DNA from 3 places in the Actinoplanes awajinensis subsp. mycoplanecinus genome. Region 1 is predicted to be linked to each of the others. Evidence: riboswitches for the same ligand, from Rfam matches in the RefSeq annotation. Region 1 holds a riboswitch; each other region holds the start of a gene.
The links. A riboswitch is a leader RNA that binds a small molecule or an ion and turns the genes downstream of it on or off. The one in region 1 is predicted to bind S-adenosylmethionine.

Region 1 (5,173 bases):
GCCGAGGGCCCGGTGCAGCTCACCGGGCCGGTCGGCGGTCGAGCGGATTCCGATCAGCGCCTCGAGGGGCGCGAGCAGCTGCTCCATCCCCGGAAGTTACCGCGGAAGCTGTTCGCCCGCCTCGACGGCGATCGGGAGTTTGTTCCCGGCCGGCGGCAGCGGGCAGGTGGCGAACTCGGTGTACGCGCACGGCAGGTTCGTCGCCCGGTTGAAGTCCAGCACCACGCCACGGTCCGCGTCCGGCGCCGCGACGGCCAGGCTGCGGTTAGCCGCGTACGTGGTGACCCCCGACGTGGCGTCGGTGAACAGCACGAAGAGTGACCCCGGCGCGCTCCCGTTGAACGCGGTGAGCGACAGGTCCTGCCCGCCGACGCTGAACTCGATACGCCCCGGCGACTCGTAGACGTGCTCGAGACCCTCGGCCACCGAACCCACCGTGATCGGCTGCGGCTCGTCGAACGGCACGAACGTCCCCGGCACGGCCCACTTCTCGTCCGGCGTGTACGCCGGCGTGCCGAGGTACTTCACCAGGGTCTCGTGGCCGGGGTGCCGCGGGCGGAGCACGTCGGACCCGCCCCGCCGGGCGATCTCCAGGATCGCGTCGCCATAACCCACCGTGATGTCGCCGCGTTCTTCGATGGGGTCGAACCGGTGCTCGCCGGCGCCGATGCCGGCCAGTTCCTCGCCGTCACTCAGGGTCACCAGTACGCCGTCCGGGCCGGTGCTCCACTCGCCCGGCGCGTCCGGGAACCGCTGCGGGGTCCCGGTCAGCCAGTGCAGTCCGGTGATCGCGAGGAAGCCGTGCGGGTCGGCCCGCCGCTTCTCGTGCCCGTCGTGCCACTGCGTCCACTGCTGCTCGAAGGTGGTCATCCATCGACCCTAATCCCTACTCTGAGTATGGGATATGGCGCGTGCCTGTGACGTCTGCTAACTTCGTTGCCAGGTCATGAGTGTCAGCGACAAGCCCCGGCTCGCTGACCGGCAACCCTTGCGTTCGCGATGGGGTGCCCCGGGTGAGGACCGGGCCGGCGTCGATCGACGACGGCAAGCGCGGACCCTCGGCGGTCCATGACCTCAGCGGAGGCATGCCATGTCGGCTCTCGGCATCATCGGTGACGACCTGAAGACCGAGCTCCCCAGCGGCGAGACGGTGCGGTTCACCCACCTCGACTACGCCGCGTCCGCCCCGTGCGTGGAGGCCGCCGCGACCGCGGTGGCCGAGCTGCTGCCCCGCTACGGCAGCGTGCACCGCGGCACCGGGGTGCGCTCGCAGACCTCGACCGTGGCGTACGAGGTGGCCCGGGACGTGGTGGCCGAGTTCGCCGGCGCCCGCCCCGGCGACCAGGTGATCTTCACGCGGAACACCACCGACGCGCTCAACCTGCTGGCCCGCGCCCTGCCGGCCGGCACCACCACGATCGTGTTCGACGGCGAACACCATGCGAACCTGCTGCCCTGGCCGAACCCGCTCCGCCTCCCGACACCCGCGTCGCCCGCCGAGGCTCGTCGACTGCTGGAAGACGCACTCCAGGCGCCCGGCGAGAAAGTCCTCACCGTGACCGGCGCGAGCAACGTCACCGGCGAGCTCTGGCCGGTCCGGGAACTCGCCGACCTCGCGCACGCCCACGGCGTACGGGTGATCGTCGACGCCGCCCAGCTCGCCCCGCACCAGCCGGTCTCGATGAGCGACCTCGGCGCCGACTACCTGGCCTTCTCCGGTCACAAGCTGTACGCCCCGTTCGGCGCCGGCGTCCTGGTCGGCCGGGCCGACTGGCTGGACGCCGCCGAGCCCTACCTGGCCGGCGGCGGCGCCAGTGCCCTGGTCGGCGACCGGCCCGGCGAGCTGACCTGGTCGCAGGGCCCGGCCCGGCACGAGGGCGGCACCCCCAACCTGCTCGGCGCGGTGTCGCTCGCCGCGGTCTGCGCGGCCCTGCTGACCGCCGACCGGGACGCTCTGCATGGGCACGAGCAGGAGCTGCTGACCCGGCTCCGGGACGGTCTGCGCGACATCCCGGAGGCCCGGGAGGTGAGCGTCTTCGGCCCGGACCACCCGCGGGTCGGCATCGTCTCCCTCGACCTGCCCGGCCGGGACCCGGCCGAGGTGGCGCGGCGGCTGGCCCGCGAGCACGGCATCGGCGTCCGGGCGGGTCAGTTCTGCGCCCATCCGCTGGTCCGCTCTTTGTTAAAAACCGACAAATCCGGCAGCTGTCACACCGCCGTGACCGGTCTGCTCCGGGCCAGCTTCGGCCTCGGCAGCACCACCGGCGACGTCGACCGCTTCGTCGCCGGGCTCGCCGCGGTGCTTCGCTCCTGAGTAGCTACCGGCCTCACCCTATGACCGTGTGCGGTTCAGGCCGATCTAGCAGTCGTGGGTACCTGGCTGACGTGGCTGCGTGACCGGCTTCCGGCCGGTGGCGGCCTCCGTGATGAGGACTGGGCGGCGCGGCATCGTCTGCTGACGCTGCTGCTCGCCGTCGTCGTGGTCGGCGTGACCGTGTTCGGGGCGCTGCGCCCGGATCAGGGCTCGACCCTGCTCTGGACCGACCTGCTGGTGCTGCCGTGCGTGGTGGCCGGCACCCTGGTGCGCCACCGGCGGCTGCAGTCGGTCTGCGTGGCGATCGGCTTCACGGTCGCCTGCGGCGGGTTCGTCTCGCTCAGCAACGGCCTGACCGAGGCGCACTTCTCGTTCTTCATCGCGGTCGCCGCGCTCGCGCTGTACCGGGACTGGGCGCCGTTCGGCGCGTTCCTGGTCGCCACCACCCTGCACCACGCGGTGTTCGGGGTGCTGGTGAGCTCGCACACCTACGACCACCACCAGGCGATGTCGCACCCGCTGGTCTGGGCGGTGCTGCACGGCGTCGCGGTGCTGCTCGCGGCCGGTTTCCAGGTGGTCGCCTGGGGCCTCACCGAGTCCGAGGAGCGGCGGGCCCAGGACAACCTCGAGGAGAGTCAGGCCCAGCTCAGCGTCGCCTTCGACGAGACACCCGTACCGATGGTGATGTTCGCCCCGGACGGCCGGGTGCTGCGGACCAACGCCGCCTACCGGCACTGGCTGCGGCTGCCGGACCAGCTTCCGGCCGACTTCTCGGTCCGCGACGTGCCGCTCGTCGCGGTGAACGACGAGATGAAGGCGTTCGACCGGGCGGTCGCGTCCCGGGACCCGATCACCATGACCCGCCAGTACCGGCGCACCGACGACGGCACACTGATCTGGGTCGAGCTGCACAGCACCCCGCTCTACGACAAGCAGGGCAAGCTGCGGTTCATCTTCGCGCACTGCATGGACATCACCAGCGCGCGCAACCACCAGGAAGAGCTGCGCCGGCAGGTCCGCCACGACACGCTGACCGGGCTGCTGTCCCGCAAGGCGTTCGAGAACGACCTGGCCGGGATGCTGGCCCGCAAGGAGCCGGTCAGCGTGATCTACCTGGACGTGGACCGGTTCAAGTCGGTGAACGACGGCTCCGGGCACGCGGCCGGCGACGACGTGCTGCGCGCGCTCTCCGCCCGGCTGGCCCGTACCGTGCCGTCCGGCGCGCTGCTGGCCCGGCTCGGCGGCGACGAGTTCGTGGTGGCCCTGGCCGGCCCGCCGGCCGACGGGCTGCGCACCGGGCAGGAGATCCTGGCGTCGATGGGTCAGCCGCTCGACGTGAGCGGCAACCAGCTGCCGATCACGGTAAGTATCGGCGTGGCGTCCGTGTACGGCGCCGAGCACACCGACGACGTGGTGCTGGCCGCGGACACCGCGATGTACGCGGCCAAGCGGGCCGGCGGCAACCGGCTCGAGGTGTTCGCCGAGGGCATGCGGGCGTCGGTGCACGAGCGGATCGCCGCCGAGGCCCGGCTGCGCCAGGCGCTGGCCGGGAACCTGCCGTGGACGCTGCCGCTCTGGTTCCAGCCGGTGGTCTCCACGGTCACCGGCCAGATCGTCGGCGCCGAGGCGCTGTGCCGGATGCGGACCCCGGACGGGCGGATCCTCAGCCCGTACCACTTCATCGGCGCGGCCGAGGAGACCGGCATGATCGTGCCGCTCGGCGAGCACGTGCTGCGCTCCGCGGTCGACCACCTGCTCTACTGGTCCGGGCACCTGGGCTACGTGTCGGTGAACGTCAGCCCGCGGCAGCTGGCCGAGCCGGACTTCGTGCCGAAACTGGCCGACCTGCTCGCCTCGCACCCCGGGCTGGACCCGGCCCGGCTGGTCCTGGAGATCACCGAGACCGCGCTGCTGGCCTCGACGGTCGACGTCAGCGAGCGGCTGGCCACCATCAAGCGGCTCGGCGTACGGATCGCGCTCGACGACTTCGGCACCGGATACAGCTCGCTGACCTGGCTCAAGTCGGTTCCGGCCGACATCGTGAAGCTGGACCGCTCGTTCGTGGCCGGCCTGGCCGAGGACCAGCGCAAGGCGTCGATCATCTCGGCGGTGCTCTGGCTGGCCCGGTCGCTGGGCATGTCCACGATCGCCGAGGGGGTCGAGGAGACCGCCGACTGGGAGGCGCTGAAGGCGGCCGGCTGCCCGGCCGTACAGGGATTCTTCTTCAGCCCGCCGAAGCCCCCGGAAGAGTTCCAGGAGATGTTGTTGAGCGGGGCATGTGTCACTCCTATGGAGCAGTTCACCTGATTGAAACCACAGGAGGGTTCGCGGCCGGTTAGAGTCCCGAAATCCTCGACAACGTTGATCCATTCATCGGCACCGCGGCGACCGACCTGCCCAGGGCACACGGTCTGGCCGCCACTTGGTGGTGGCCCAAGCCGCAGGTGGGTAACACCCACCCCGGCGCGACCTCGCCTTTCGGCATGGTCTCCGCCTGCGCCTACTCCGGCGCCTACCCGACCGGTTACGGCCGGTACGCGAAGAACACCGAGGGCGTGCCCGAGGAGATGTTCGAGCGGACCCAGGCCTCCGGCTTCACCCACTTCCAGCAGTCCGGCACCGGCGCGATCCGCAAGTACTACAACTACGTGCGGGTCACCCCGATGGTCCAGCCGCTGGACGATCTCGGCCAGTCCTGGGCGCTGCACGACGAGCGCGCCGAGCCCGGCTACTACGCCGCGAACCTCGACACCGGGGTGCGCAGCGAGATCACCGTGGGCGAGAAGGTCGCCGTGCACCGGTACACGTTCCCCGACCACCACAGCGCCCGGGTCGTCCTCGACCTGTCCTGCGGCGGCC
Region 2 (5,173 bases), on a different contig from region 1:
CCCGCCCGACCGCGGACCCCTGCCGCCCCGCCGACGCCGAGTGCGGACCCCTGCCGCCCCCTCCGCGCCGAGCACGGACCCCGGCCGCCCCTCCGGCGCCGAGCGCGGACTGTCACCCCCCCACCGTTGCCGAGCGCGGACCCCGGCCGCCCCTTCGGCGCCGAGCGCGGACTTCCGCCGCCCCGCCAACATCGATCACCCACGCTGACCGTCACAACAGCACCGAGCGACTGGACATCCCGGCCCGCAACGACACCCCTACCCACCTGCACCCGAACACATCGGGAACCACTCCAAGACCCGCAGGGCCCCACCGAGATCAAAACAGGCTGAGCGGCATTGGGACCTGCTCGGCTGGTTCTGAGGGTTGTCAAAGCGGGCCGGAGGCGACCGTGAGGACCGGCCGGGCCGGCGACGCGTGCTGCTGCGACCGACACCCGCTCGGCTGTTGCCCGGTCGCCCCAGCGTGTGGAGTTTGGGTGCGCCCCGAGCCGAGAGTCCCTACCGACAGCGCGGGACGGCTGGGCGTGGGGAGTCGGGGGTGCGGAGCGGACCGAAATTTCACACCGTTCGCGCAGAGCCCACCCTCCCTGGGGGATCCCCCTCGAACAGTGTGGTGGGGGGATGGGGTGGGTGGGGTGGGGGCTGTGGATGGTGGCGGACTGTGGATGACGCTCGGTGGTTGGCGGTGGGGGAGAGCTCGGGGTTTCCGCGACCACCCGCGGGCGTCGCCCCGGAGGGGTTCGCGTTCGGGACGCGCCAGCGGCCTGCGAAGCCCGCAGGGGTCCCGGCGGGAGCGGCGGTCCGGACCCCGGCGGACGCACGACATCTTGATTTTGTTCCGGATCGGCCGATTCTTCGGAAGGAGGTCGCTCACACCTCGGGAACTCGGTGGGGCTTCGGCGGAATCTCGTCGTAAGCTTCGGGAAACAACTGAATACCTCATCCAGAGGGGCAGAGGGAACGGCCCTGTGAAGCCCCGGCAACCACCGCGTATGTCTCGATGACGAGGCCGCGCGCGGCAGGTGCTAATTCCGTCCCCGCTTGTGGCAGGTCGCCGCCGGGGAAAGATGAGAGGAAGGCCTCGATGACGTCTGCCGTCAGCGCACCCACTGTCAGCACCACCTCGCCTGCTCGCGGGCTGATCTGCCGCGCGTGTGGCGCGGAGTTCCCGCTGGCCGCTCAGCATGCCTGTTTCGAGTGTTTCGGCCCGCTCGAGGTGGCCTATGACCAGGCCGCGCTCGCGCGGGTGACCCGGGCCGACATCGAGGCGGGCCCGCAGAACATCTGGCGCTACGCGGCGTTGCTGCCGGCCGGGCAGAACCCGGACACCCGGGTGACCCTGGACCCGGGGATGACGCCGCTGGTGAGCGCGCCGGCGCTGGCCGAGCGGCTGGGCATCAGCGCGCCGCTCTGGATCAAGGACGATTCGCAGAACCCGACGCACTCGTTCAAGGACCGGGTCGTCTCGGTGGCTCTGACCGCGGCCAAGGAGCTCGGCTTCAAGCGGTTCTCCTGCGCGTCGACCGGCAACCTGGCCAACTCGGTCGCCGCGCACGCGGCCCGTGCCGGGGTGCCCAGCATCGTGTTCATCCCGGCCGACCTGGAGCCGGGCAAGGTCATCACGACCGCGGTCTACGGCGGTGAGCTGGTCGCGATCGAGGGTTCCTACGACGACGTGAACCGGCTCTGCGGTGAGCTGGTGGAGACCGACGAGTTCGAGGACACCGCGTTCGTGAACGTCAACGTCCGGCCGTTCTACGCGGAGGGCTCGAAGACGCTGGGGTACGAGGTGGCCGAGCAGCTCGGCTGGCGGATCCCGGCGCAGGTGGTCATCCCGATGGCGTCGGGTGAGCTGCTCACCAAGGTGGACAAGGCGTTCAGCGAGCTGGTCGAAATCGGACTGGTCGAGGCTCCGGAGGGTGGCTGGGCGGTGTTCGGCGCGCAGTCGGCCGGGTGCAATCCGATCGCGGTGGCGTTGCACAACGAGACCGACGTGATCACCCCGGTGAAGCCGACCGGGATCGCCAAGTCGCTGAACATCGGCGACCCGGCTGCCGGGGCGTACGCGATCGAGGCGGTCCGCCGCACTGGTGGCTGGATGGATTACGCGAACGACGACGAGATCCGGGCCGGTATCCGGCTGCTCGCCGAGACGACCGGTGTCTTCGCCGAGACGGCCGGTGGCACCACCGTCGCGGTGCTGCAGAAGCTGGTCGCCAGCGGCAAGCTGGACCCGGCGAAGGAGACGGTCGTCTACAACACCGGCGAGGGTCTGAAGACTCTCGACGCGATCGCCGGCCAGGTCGGGCCGACCCACCGGATCAAGCCGTCTCTGCGCGGCGCGCGCGAAGCTGGCCTGCTGGGATAACTCAGGGTGACCGGCGAGGAGCCGGTTGTCGAATATTCCTTCCTCCGAGGACTTGCGCGCCGATCTCCGGATCGGCAGGATGCTTGTCGCGGGAGGACGCGACGCCGTACGAGGCCCCTCACCTGAGCTTGGCGACAATCTCCGAGGGTCCCAACGACCCAGCGCTGACCCAATGGCATTCGTGCCGGAGGCGCTGTGCGTCCGTCCTCCCGACCAAATCCTCTTTCAGGCCCCACGGCGAGAGCGCCTGCGCCGGACCCGCCGCAGCCATGGGCGCAGTGGGACATCTTCCGGGTAGCCGCCGTCGGTCAGGCCCGCCTGGCGCTCGAACCAGTTGCGGCAGCCCCAGGACCCGGTCGCCGCGTAGGACCAGCCACAAGCGACCCAGTAGGCCGGCCAGAAGAGCGGGCCGAGCACCGCGTACTGCCCGGCGTGCCGGCTCTCGTGGGCGAGCAGGGCGGCCCGATCGTCGTGCAGCAGCCACTCGGCGGACCGCCGGGTGATGACCACCGAGCCGACCGTGAAGCAGGCCGCCGGCGGTATCGGCAGCCGCCAGCCCTCGGCGATCAGCACGCCGTCGCGGCCGCGCCGGATCCTCGTCCGGGTGACCATCGCGAGCAGCAGTCCGGCGCCGGTGGTCCCGTTCGCGGCGGTCAGCACCGTCCGCGTGAGTGGCCAGCGCCGGGCGGCCATCAGATCCGCCGGCGCATCTGCAACTGGGTGAGCACCGGCACCGTCGGATGCGGCTGGCGCACGCCGGTGTCTTCAAAACCCAATTTTTCGTACGCCCGGACAGCCCGATCGTTGCCGGTCACCACCTCGAGCATCAGCTCGTGCCGGCCGGCCGCGGTGGACCAGTCGGCGATCGTCTCGACCAGCCGGGCGAGCAGTTTGCCGCCCCGGCACGCGGGTGTCAGGTAGACCGAGAAGACCACGGTGACCTGCGGCTCCTCCGCGATGATGGTGCCGCCGGCGTGCCCGGTGAGCGGGCCGGACCCGGGGTCGATGACGAACTGGGCGAGCTCCGGGCCGGTCGCCGATCGGGCGAGCCGATCCCGATAGCCGTCGTGCGGGCGGGCGGCCGCCTGGGCCAGCGTCTCCAGGAAGGCGAGCGGACTGTCCGCCAGCATCTCGAGCCGCAGGGCACGCATCCGTCCGGCGTCCTGCGGGGTGATCCGGCGCACCGTCGAACTCTCCATGCGTCCTCATTACCCGCCACGGCGGCCGGCGGCAACCTTGTTGCCGTAAACCCGTCGTGACCTGGCGTGGAAGATCATTAGCCGGTTTGCCGACCGGCCCGGAACGTTTCGCGGGAAGATGGGCTTTCTTGCACTCGGTACCCGAGAGTGCTAAACAAGTGATTGGCACTCGCGACCCGTGAGTGCCAGCAGGTCGGGGCGGTGGGGTTCCGGTCACGGCGCCGCCATCGGTGCCGCGACACGAAACCGGTCGTCGCGGGCTATCCGGCTCGGCCTGAGGACGTCACATCGCCAGGTGGTGACGTCCACAGACTTCCTCAGTGTGCGGGCGGGGCCGAGCAGGCCCGGCGCCGCGGATGTCCGGGAGGACAACGCCGTATGGCCAAGATCATTGCGTTCGACGAGGAAGCTCGTCGCGGCCTCGAGAGTGGCATGAACCAGCTCGCCGACGCGGTCAAGGTGACGCTCGGCCCGAAGGGTCGCAACGTCGTTCTCGAGAAGAAGTGGGGCGCTCCCACGATCACCAACGATGGTGTATCCATCGCCAAGGAGATCGAGCTCGAGGGCACCTTCGAGAAGATCGGCGCTGAGCTGGTCAAGGAGGTCGCCAAGAAGACCGACGACGTCGCCGGTGACGGCACGACGACGGCGACCGTGCTGGCCCAGGCGCTGGTCCGCGAGGGCCTGCGCAACGTGGCCGCCGGTGCGAACCCGCTCGGCCTGAAGCGTGGCATCGAGGCCGCCGTCGCCAGCGTCTCCGAGGCGCTGTCGCAGCTGGCCAAGGACGTGGAGACGAAGGAGCAGATCGCCTCCACCGCCTCCATCTCGGCCGGTGACACCACGGTCGGCGAGATCATCGCCGAGGCCATGGACAAGGTCGGCAAGGAAGGCGTCATCACCGTCGAGGAGAGCAACACCTTCGGGCTCGAGCTCGAGCTCACCGAGGGTATGCGCTTCGACAAGGGTTACGTCTCGGCGTACTTCATGACCGACGCGGAGCGTATGGAGGCCGTCTTCGACGACCCGTACATCCTCATCGCGAACAGCAAGATCTCCGCGGTCAAGGACCTGCTGCCGATCCTCGAGAAGGTCATGCAGTCGGGCAAGCCGCTGGTGATCATCGCCGAGGACGTCGAGGGCGAGGCCCTGGCCACCCTGGTCGTCAACAAGGTCCGTGGCACCTTCAAGTCCGTCGCCGTCAAGGCCCCGGGCTTCGGTGACCGCCGCAAGGCCATGCTGGAGGACATCGCGATCCTCACCGGTGGCGCTGTCATCAGCGAAGAGGTCGGCCTCAAGCTGGACGCCGCTGACATCTCGCTGCTCGGTTCGGCCCGCAAGATCGTCATCACCAAGGACGAGACCACGGTCGTCGACGGTGCTGGCAACAGCGAGCAGATCCAGGGCCGGGTCAACCAGATCCGCGCCGAGATCGAGCGCTCGGACTCCGACTACGACCGCGAGAAGCTGCAGGAGCGCCTGGCCAAGCTGGCCGGTGGCGTTGCAGTGATCAAGGTCGGCGCGGCCACCGAGGTCGAGCTCAAGGAGCGCAAGCACCGCATCGAGGACGCCGTTCGCAACGCGAAGGCGGCCGTCGAAGAGGGCA
Region 3 (5,173 bases), on a different contig from region 1:
GCCGTGCTCTGGACCAGCGGGGTGCGGGTGTCACCGCTGGCCGCCGCCGCCGGATTGACCACCGACGGTCACGGCCGCATCGTCACCGACGGTGCGCTGCGGTCGGTGTCACACCCTGAGGTGTACGCGGTGGGCGACGCCGCCGCGATCCGCCAGAAGTACGGCCTCATGCACGGCACCTGTCAGAGCGGGATGCCCACCGGCGCGCACACCGCCCAGCAGATCGTCCGGCAGCTGGACGGGAAACCGGTCAGGCGCTTCCGCTTCGGCTACCTGCACGTGCCGATCAGCCTGGGCCGGCACGACGCGGTGATCCAGTTCGTGCACGGCGACGAGTCCCCGGCGCGGGCGCGGCTGACCGGGCGGGCCGCGGTCTGGTACAAGGAGACGGTGAGCTCCGCGCCGTGGCCGACGTTCCGCCGCACCCTGCGGTTCCCCCGCCACACCATGCTGGGATGGCGCCGGTGACCGTTTTCGACGAGTACCGGAGCCTGCTGTTCTCGGTCGCGTACCGGCTGCTCGGCAGCGCCGCCGACGCCGAGGACGCGGTGCAGGACACCTGGCTGCGCTGGTCGGCGGCGGACCGGTCCCAGGTCGCCGACCCGAAGGCGTACCTGGTGCGGATCGTGTCGAACCTGGCGATGGACCGGCTCCGGTCGGCGCGGCACGAAACGTACGTCGGGCCGTGGCTGCCCGAACCCGTGCTGACCACCGGCGAGACGCCGGACGTGGCGCCCGCGCTGCTGCTCGTGCTGGAGAACCTGACACCGCTGGAGCGGGCGGTCTTCGTGCTGAAGGAGGCGTTCGCGTTCACCTATCAGGAGATCGCGGACGCCATGGACCGGACACCGGAGGCCGTGCGGCAGGCCGCGCACCGGGCGCGCGAGCACGTACGGGAGAACCGCCCTCGTTTCCCGGCGGACCGTGACCGGCAGCGGGCGGTGACCGAACGCTTCTTCGCCGCCGCGGCGGGCGGGGACATCAACACGCTGATGGAGCTGCTCGCGCCGGACGTGGCGCTGTGGACCGACGGCGGCGGCAAGGTCCGCCAGGCGATGCGCCCGGTGACCGGCGCCGCACGGGTCGCGGCGTGGCTGGCCGGGGTCGGCGGCCGGCCCTACGAGGGGGTGCAAATCGACCAGATGTCGGCCGTCGTGGCCGAGCTGAACGGCAGCCCCGGCCTGGTGATCAGCGGCGCCGGGCGGGTGCTCGGCACCATCACGCTGGACCTGGACGCTCAGGGGCGGGTCACCGCGATCCTCAACACCGCCAACCCGGACAAACTCGCGTCGGTCCAGGCCGGGGTGGTCAGACAGTTGTGAACGGTCCCGCCCCCGCCGCGGTCACGCTTCCATGCTCGCCCGGCGGCGCTCGCCGATCTCCCAGGCCATCACGTACTGCCGGATCATCTGGGCGAGCGGGTCGACGGTCTTGAAGATCAGCACCACGTCCAGGCCGGCGCCGTCCTCGGACGGACGGACCGCGTACACCTTGCCGGAGACCTCGGTCTCGCCGTTGCCGAGCCAGACCAGGGCGCGCATCGTGTCGCCCTCCTTGATCTGCTTGTTCTCGGCGACCCAGAACCGCAGGCCGCCCTCGCTGATGTCCAGCATCCGGCCCTGCAGGTACTGCGGGCCCCACTCGCCGAACAGGCGCAGCGGCGCGCCGCCACCACCCCGGGCGTACTCACGGCGGTTGCTGATCTCCGGTTCCGCGGTGGAGAACAGGTTCCAGCGGTACGGCGCGGAGTCGGTGACACTCTTCAACAGGACCGGCATCACCACCCGGGTGCGCGGCGGCACCCAGAACACCTCGAACTCGTAGCCGGGCAGGAAACCCTCCGGCCCGCTGGTCTCCAGCGGAGCGGCCACGCTGAAGGTGTTCTCGTCGACCGACTCCAACCGGGAGCGGAAGTTCACGCCCTCCCCGAGGGACAGGAAAATCGGGGTTCCGATCTCGGGCAGCTCCATCAGTGTCCGGCCTTTCGTGTCGCCTCGGCCCGCACCGTGCGGGTCGCGCCCTGATTAGTCGGCGGCGGCCGAGGCGACATAAGAAGTCAGGCCGTCATCTGTTGACCAGCTCCAGGATCGTGTCCATGGCCTTGAGCTTCTCCGCGCCGGCACCGAGGAACCCGTCCGGGATGATCAGCTCGTCCAGGCCCACCGAGCGGTACTCCGCGAACGCGTCGGCCAGCTTCTCCGGACTGCCGCCGATGACCGGCACCGGCAGGCCCTCCGGCAGCGGGCCGTCCACCACGGTGAGCGCCTGCGCGGTGCGGGCGATCGACTTCGGGTCGCGGCCGCGCTCGGCGCAGAACCGGTCCAGGACCGCGGACTTGTGCGCGATCAGCTCGGGCAGGCCCCAGGTGTTCCACAGGTCGGCGTACTCGGCGACGACACCGAGCATCCGCTTCTCACCACCGCCGCCGATCATGATGGGCAGCGGGTCCTGCACCGGCTTCGGCTCGCTGATCGCGTCGGTGAGCCGGTAGTACTCGCCGTCCAGAGTGGTCGTGGGCTGCCGGAGCAGTCCGTGCAGCACCCGCAGCGCCTCGACGAACCGGTCCAGCCGCTGCTTCACGGCGGGCAGCTCGATGCCGTACTGCTCGTGCTCGTTGATCTGCCAGCCGGCGCCGACACCGAGCGTGAACCGGCCGCCGGTGATCCGGTCGACGGTGGCCGCCATGTTGGCCAGCACGGCCGGGTGCCGGTAGGTGTTGCCGTACACCAGCGTCCCGATCCGCACCCGCTCGGTCACCGCGCCGAGCGCCGCGACAAGCGAGCCGGCCTCCAGGGTCGGCTGATGCGGATCACGGCCGGGGCCGTCGTTGGGCATGAAGTGATCGGCGATCCACACGCCGTCCCAGCCGGTCTGCTCCGCGTGACGGGCCGCGGCGAGGATGTCGGCCCAAGGTTGCCCGGCGCCCGGCCAGATCGAGATTCGCATAACCCAAAACCTATCTGGTACGACCTGGGCACAGCCCCCGCCGGACACCGCGAGGTGATCCCGCTCGAGATCGCTGCGCGACCGCCGGGGTGGTGCGTCGGGTCGAGGTCACCCCGTACCGTCCAGGGTGTGATCTCGCAGCTCACCGTCACCGAACCGGCGCTCCTGGCGGCCGCCACCGACCTGGTCAACCTCGTCTACCGGGAGTCGGAGAAGGGGTTGTGGGTGGACGGCGCCGAGCGGACCAGCCTGGCCGAGGTGACCGCGTTGGCCAAGGCCGGGGAGTTGGCCTGGGACGAGCGGGACGGGCAGCTCGCGGGGGTGGTCCGGGTACGCCGGACGGGCGGCGGGGTGGGCGAGTTCGGGATGCTGGCGGCTTCTCCGTCGCTGCGGGGGAACGGCATCGGGGGTGGGCTGATCCGGTGGGCCGAGTCGTACTGCCGGTCCCGGGGCGACACCACGATGCGCTTGGAGTTGCTGGTGCCGCGGGAGTGGGTGCTGGAGTCCAAGGAGTTCCTGCACTCGTGGTATTCACGGCTCGGGTATCGGGTCGAGCGGGTCGGTCAGCTGGAGGAGCACTATCCGCAGTTGGCGCCGCTGCTGGCCGGCCCGGCGGACTACCGGCTCTACACGAAGCCGCTGTAGCGCGAGGCTGGGGTCTGCCGCCAGCGGGGGCTGGGGTGCGTCGGGGTCAGGGGGTGGTGAGGCGGGCTTTCAGGCGGGCCCGGCAGTGGGGCCATTCGGAGGCCAGGAGCGAGTACATCGCGGAGTCGCGCAGGCGGCCCTCCTCGCCGGGAGCCCAGGACTTCGACCAGGAGCGGAGGACGCCTTCGAAATGGGCGCCGACCCGCTCGATCGCGGCGCGGGAGCGGAGGTTGCGGGCATCGGTCTTCAGGTCGACCCGGGCGGCGTTCCACTGTTCGAAGGCGTGCTGAAACAGCAGGTACTTGGCCTCGGTGTTGATACCGGACCCCTGCGCCGACGCGGCCAGCCAGGTGAAACCGATCTCGACGGCGCACAGCTCGTCCCGGTCCGGCCAGGGCCGCGGGTCCCAGAGCCCGGTCACGCCGACGGCCCGGCCGGTGGCCGTCTCGACCTGCGCGTACGGCTTCAACACACCCGCCTCGGCCCGCGCGAGCTGCGCATCGAGATATCCGTCGATCTCCTCGGCGGCCGGCACCCAGGTGTACCGGTACGACCCGCGATCCTCCTCGGCGGCGACGGCCAGGTCGGCGGCGTGCCGCTCGGCGAGGGGCTCGAGGCGGACCAGACGTCCCTCGAGGGTCGGTGCGTCGAGGTTCTTGAGCAGGTTGTTGAGCAGCACAGCACGGCTCCTTTCGCGGCTTGCCCAGCGCACCGCGCGCCGGGCCCGGTCATCACCCGGGGCACCCCACCCACGAACGGAGGGTTGCCGGCCAGCAAGCCGGGGCTCAATGCTGGCGCTCATGACCTGCCATCACCCTAACAATCCGGTCCTACTTGAACCCCGCCGAGCCGGTCCGGTGTGGTGGCGCGGTCACCGCGAGGCCAGTGCCCCGGCCCGGGGCGCGGCGCGGCCGGGCTCGGCGCGGCGGGGCTCAGCGCCGCAGGGCGGGGCACTGGCCCCGCGGGGCGCGGCCGGGGCTCGGCGCGGCGCGGCGCGGCGCGGCGCGGCGCGGCGCGGCGGTAGGAGCATGCAACTCGGCGGTCGGAGGGCGGTAGAAGCACGCGCTCGACGCTGGAAGGGCGGCAGGAGCACGCGCTCGGCGCTGACAGGGCGGTAGGAACACGCGATCGGTCGAGTTCGAGGCGGCAGCAGCACGCAATGCCAGATCGCGTGCGGCCACCGCCCTCATGGGGGCGGCAACTGCACGCGTTCCCACATCGCGGATGCCCACCGCCCGCCCCGACCGGCCACACGCACTTGACCAGCCATCGCTTATCCGTTCCTACCGCCCTCGATGCCCGTCGAGGCGCCGTCACCATCCGGGACGGGCCGCAGGCGAACGTCACCGCAGGGTTCAGCCGCAGCGACCGAGCTCACGGCCAACTCGCGATGTTTCCACAGGTAAACGCACTCCCAGCGAGACCAGCAATGCTCCCGAACGGGCGCAAAACCACTACGCGTGTGAAGTTTGGGCGCGCTCCGCACCAAAACTCCACACACAAGACCGCACCAGCCGCTACGTGGGGACTTTCGGCGCACTCCGCACCAAAACTCCACACACAAGACCACAACAGCCGCTAC

Region 2: it holds a riboswitch for S-adenosylmethionine, as region 1 does, so the genes downstream of both, thrC (threonine synthase) here and ADL15_RS34560 (aminotransferase class V-fold PLP-dependent enzyme) in region 1, are expected to answer to the same signal.
Region 3: it holds a riboswitch for S-adenosylmethionine, as region 1 does, so the genes downstream of both, ADL15_RS34510 (GNAT family N-acetyltransferase) here and ADL15_RS34560 (aminotransferase class V-fold PLP-dependent enzyme) in region 1, are expected to answer to the same signal.

The regions. Positions count from the first base shown of each region.
Region 1 covers NZ_LLZH01000296.1:8,209-13,381, reverse strand. Annotated here, with positions in the region: gene ADL15_RS34570 (M20 family metallopeptidase) at 1-87, opposite strand, end outside; gene ADL15_RS34565 (DUF1684 domain-containing protein) at 97-870, opposite strand; SAM riboswitch class IV at 943-1,057, shown strand; gene ADL15_RS34560 (aminotransferase class V-fold PLP-dependent enzyme) at 1,091-2,314, shown strand; gene ADL15_RS34555 (putative bifunctional diguanylate cyclase/phosphodiesterase) at 2,369-4,621, shown strand; gene ADL15_RS34550 (glycoside hydrolase domain-containing protein) at 4,663-5,173, shown strand, end outside.
Region 2 covers NZ_LLZH01000341.1:144-5,316, forward strand. Annotated here, with positions in the region: SAM riboswitch class I at 940-1,077, shown strand; gene thrC (threonine synthase) at 1,088-2,371, shown strand; gene ADL15_RS48045 (hypothetical protein) at 2,597-3,064, opposite strand; gene ADL15_RS48050 (GNAT family N-acetyltransferase) at 3,064-3,570, opposite strand; gene groL (chaperonin GroEL) at 3,949-5,173, shown strand, end outside.
Region 3 covers NZ_LLZH01000295.1:31,141-36,313, forward strand. Annotated here, with positions in the region: gene ADL15_RS34485 (NAD(P)/FAD-dependent oxidoreductase) at 1-468, shown strand, start outside; gene sigJ (RNA polymerase sigma factor SigJ) at 456-1,322, shown strand; gene ADL15_RS34495 (PilZ domain-containing protein) at 1,344-1,970, opposite strand; gene ADL15_RS34500 (TIGR03560 family F420-dependent LLM class oxidoreductase) at 2,065-2,946, opposite strand; gene ADL15_RS34505 (GNAT family N-acetyltransferase) at 3,076-3,591, shown strand; gene ADL15_RS34510 (GNAT family N-acetyltransferase) at 3,638-4,270, opposite strand; SAM riboswitch class IV at 4,282-4,397, opposite strand.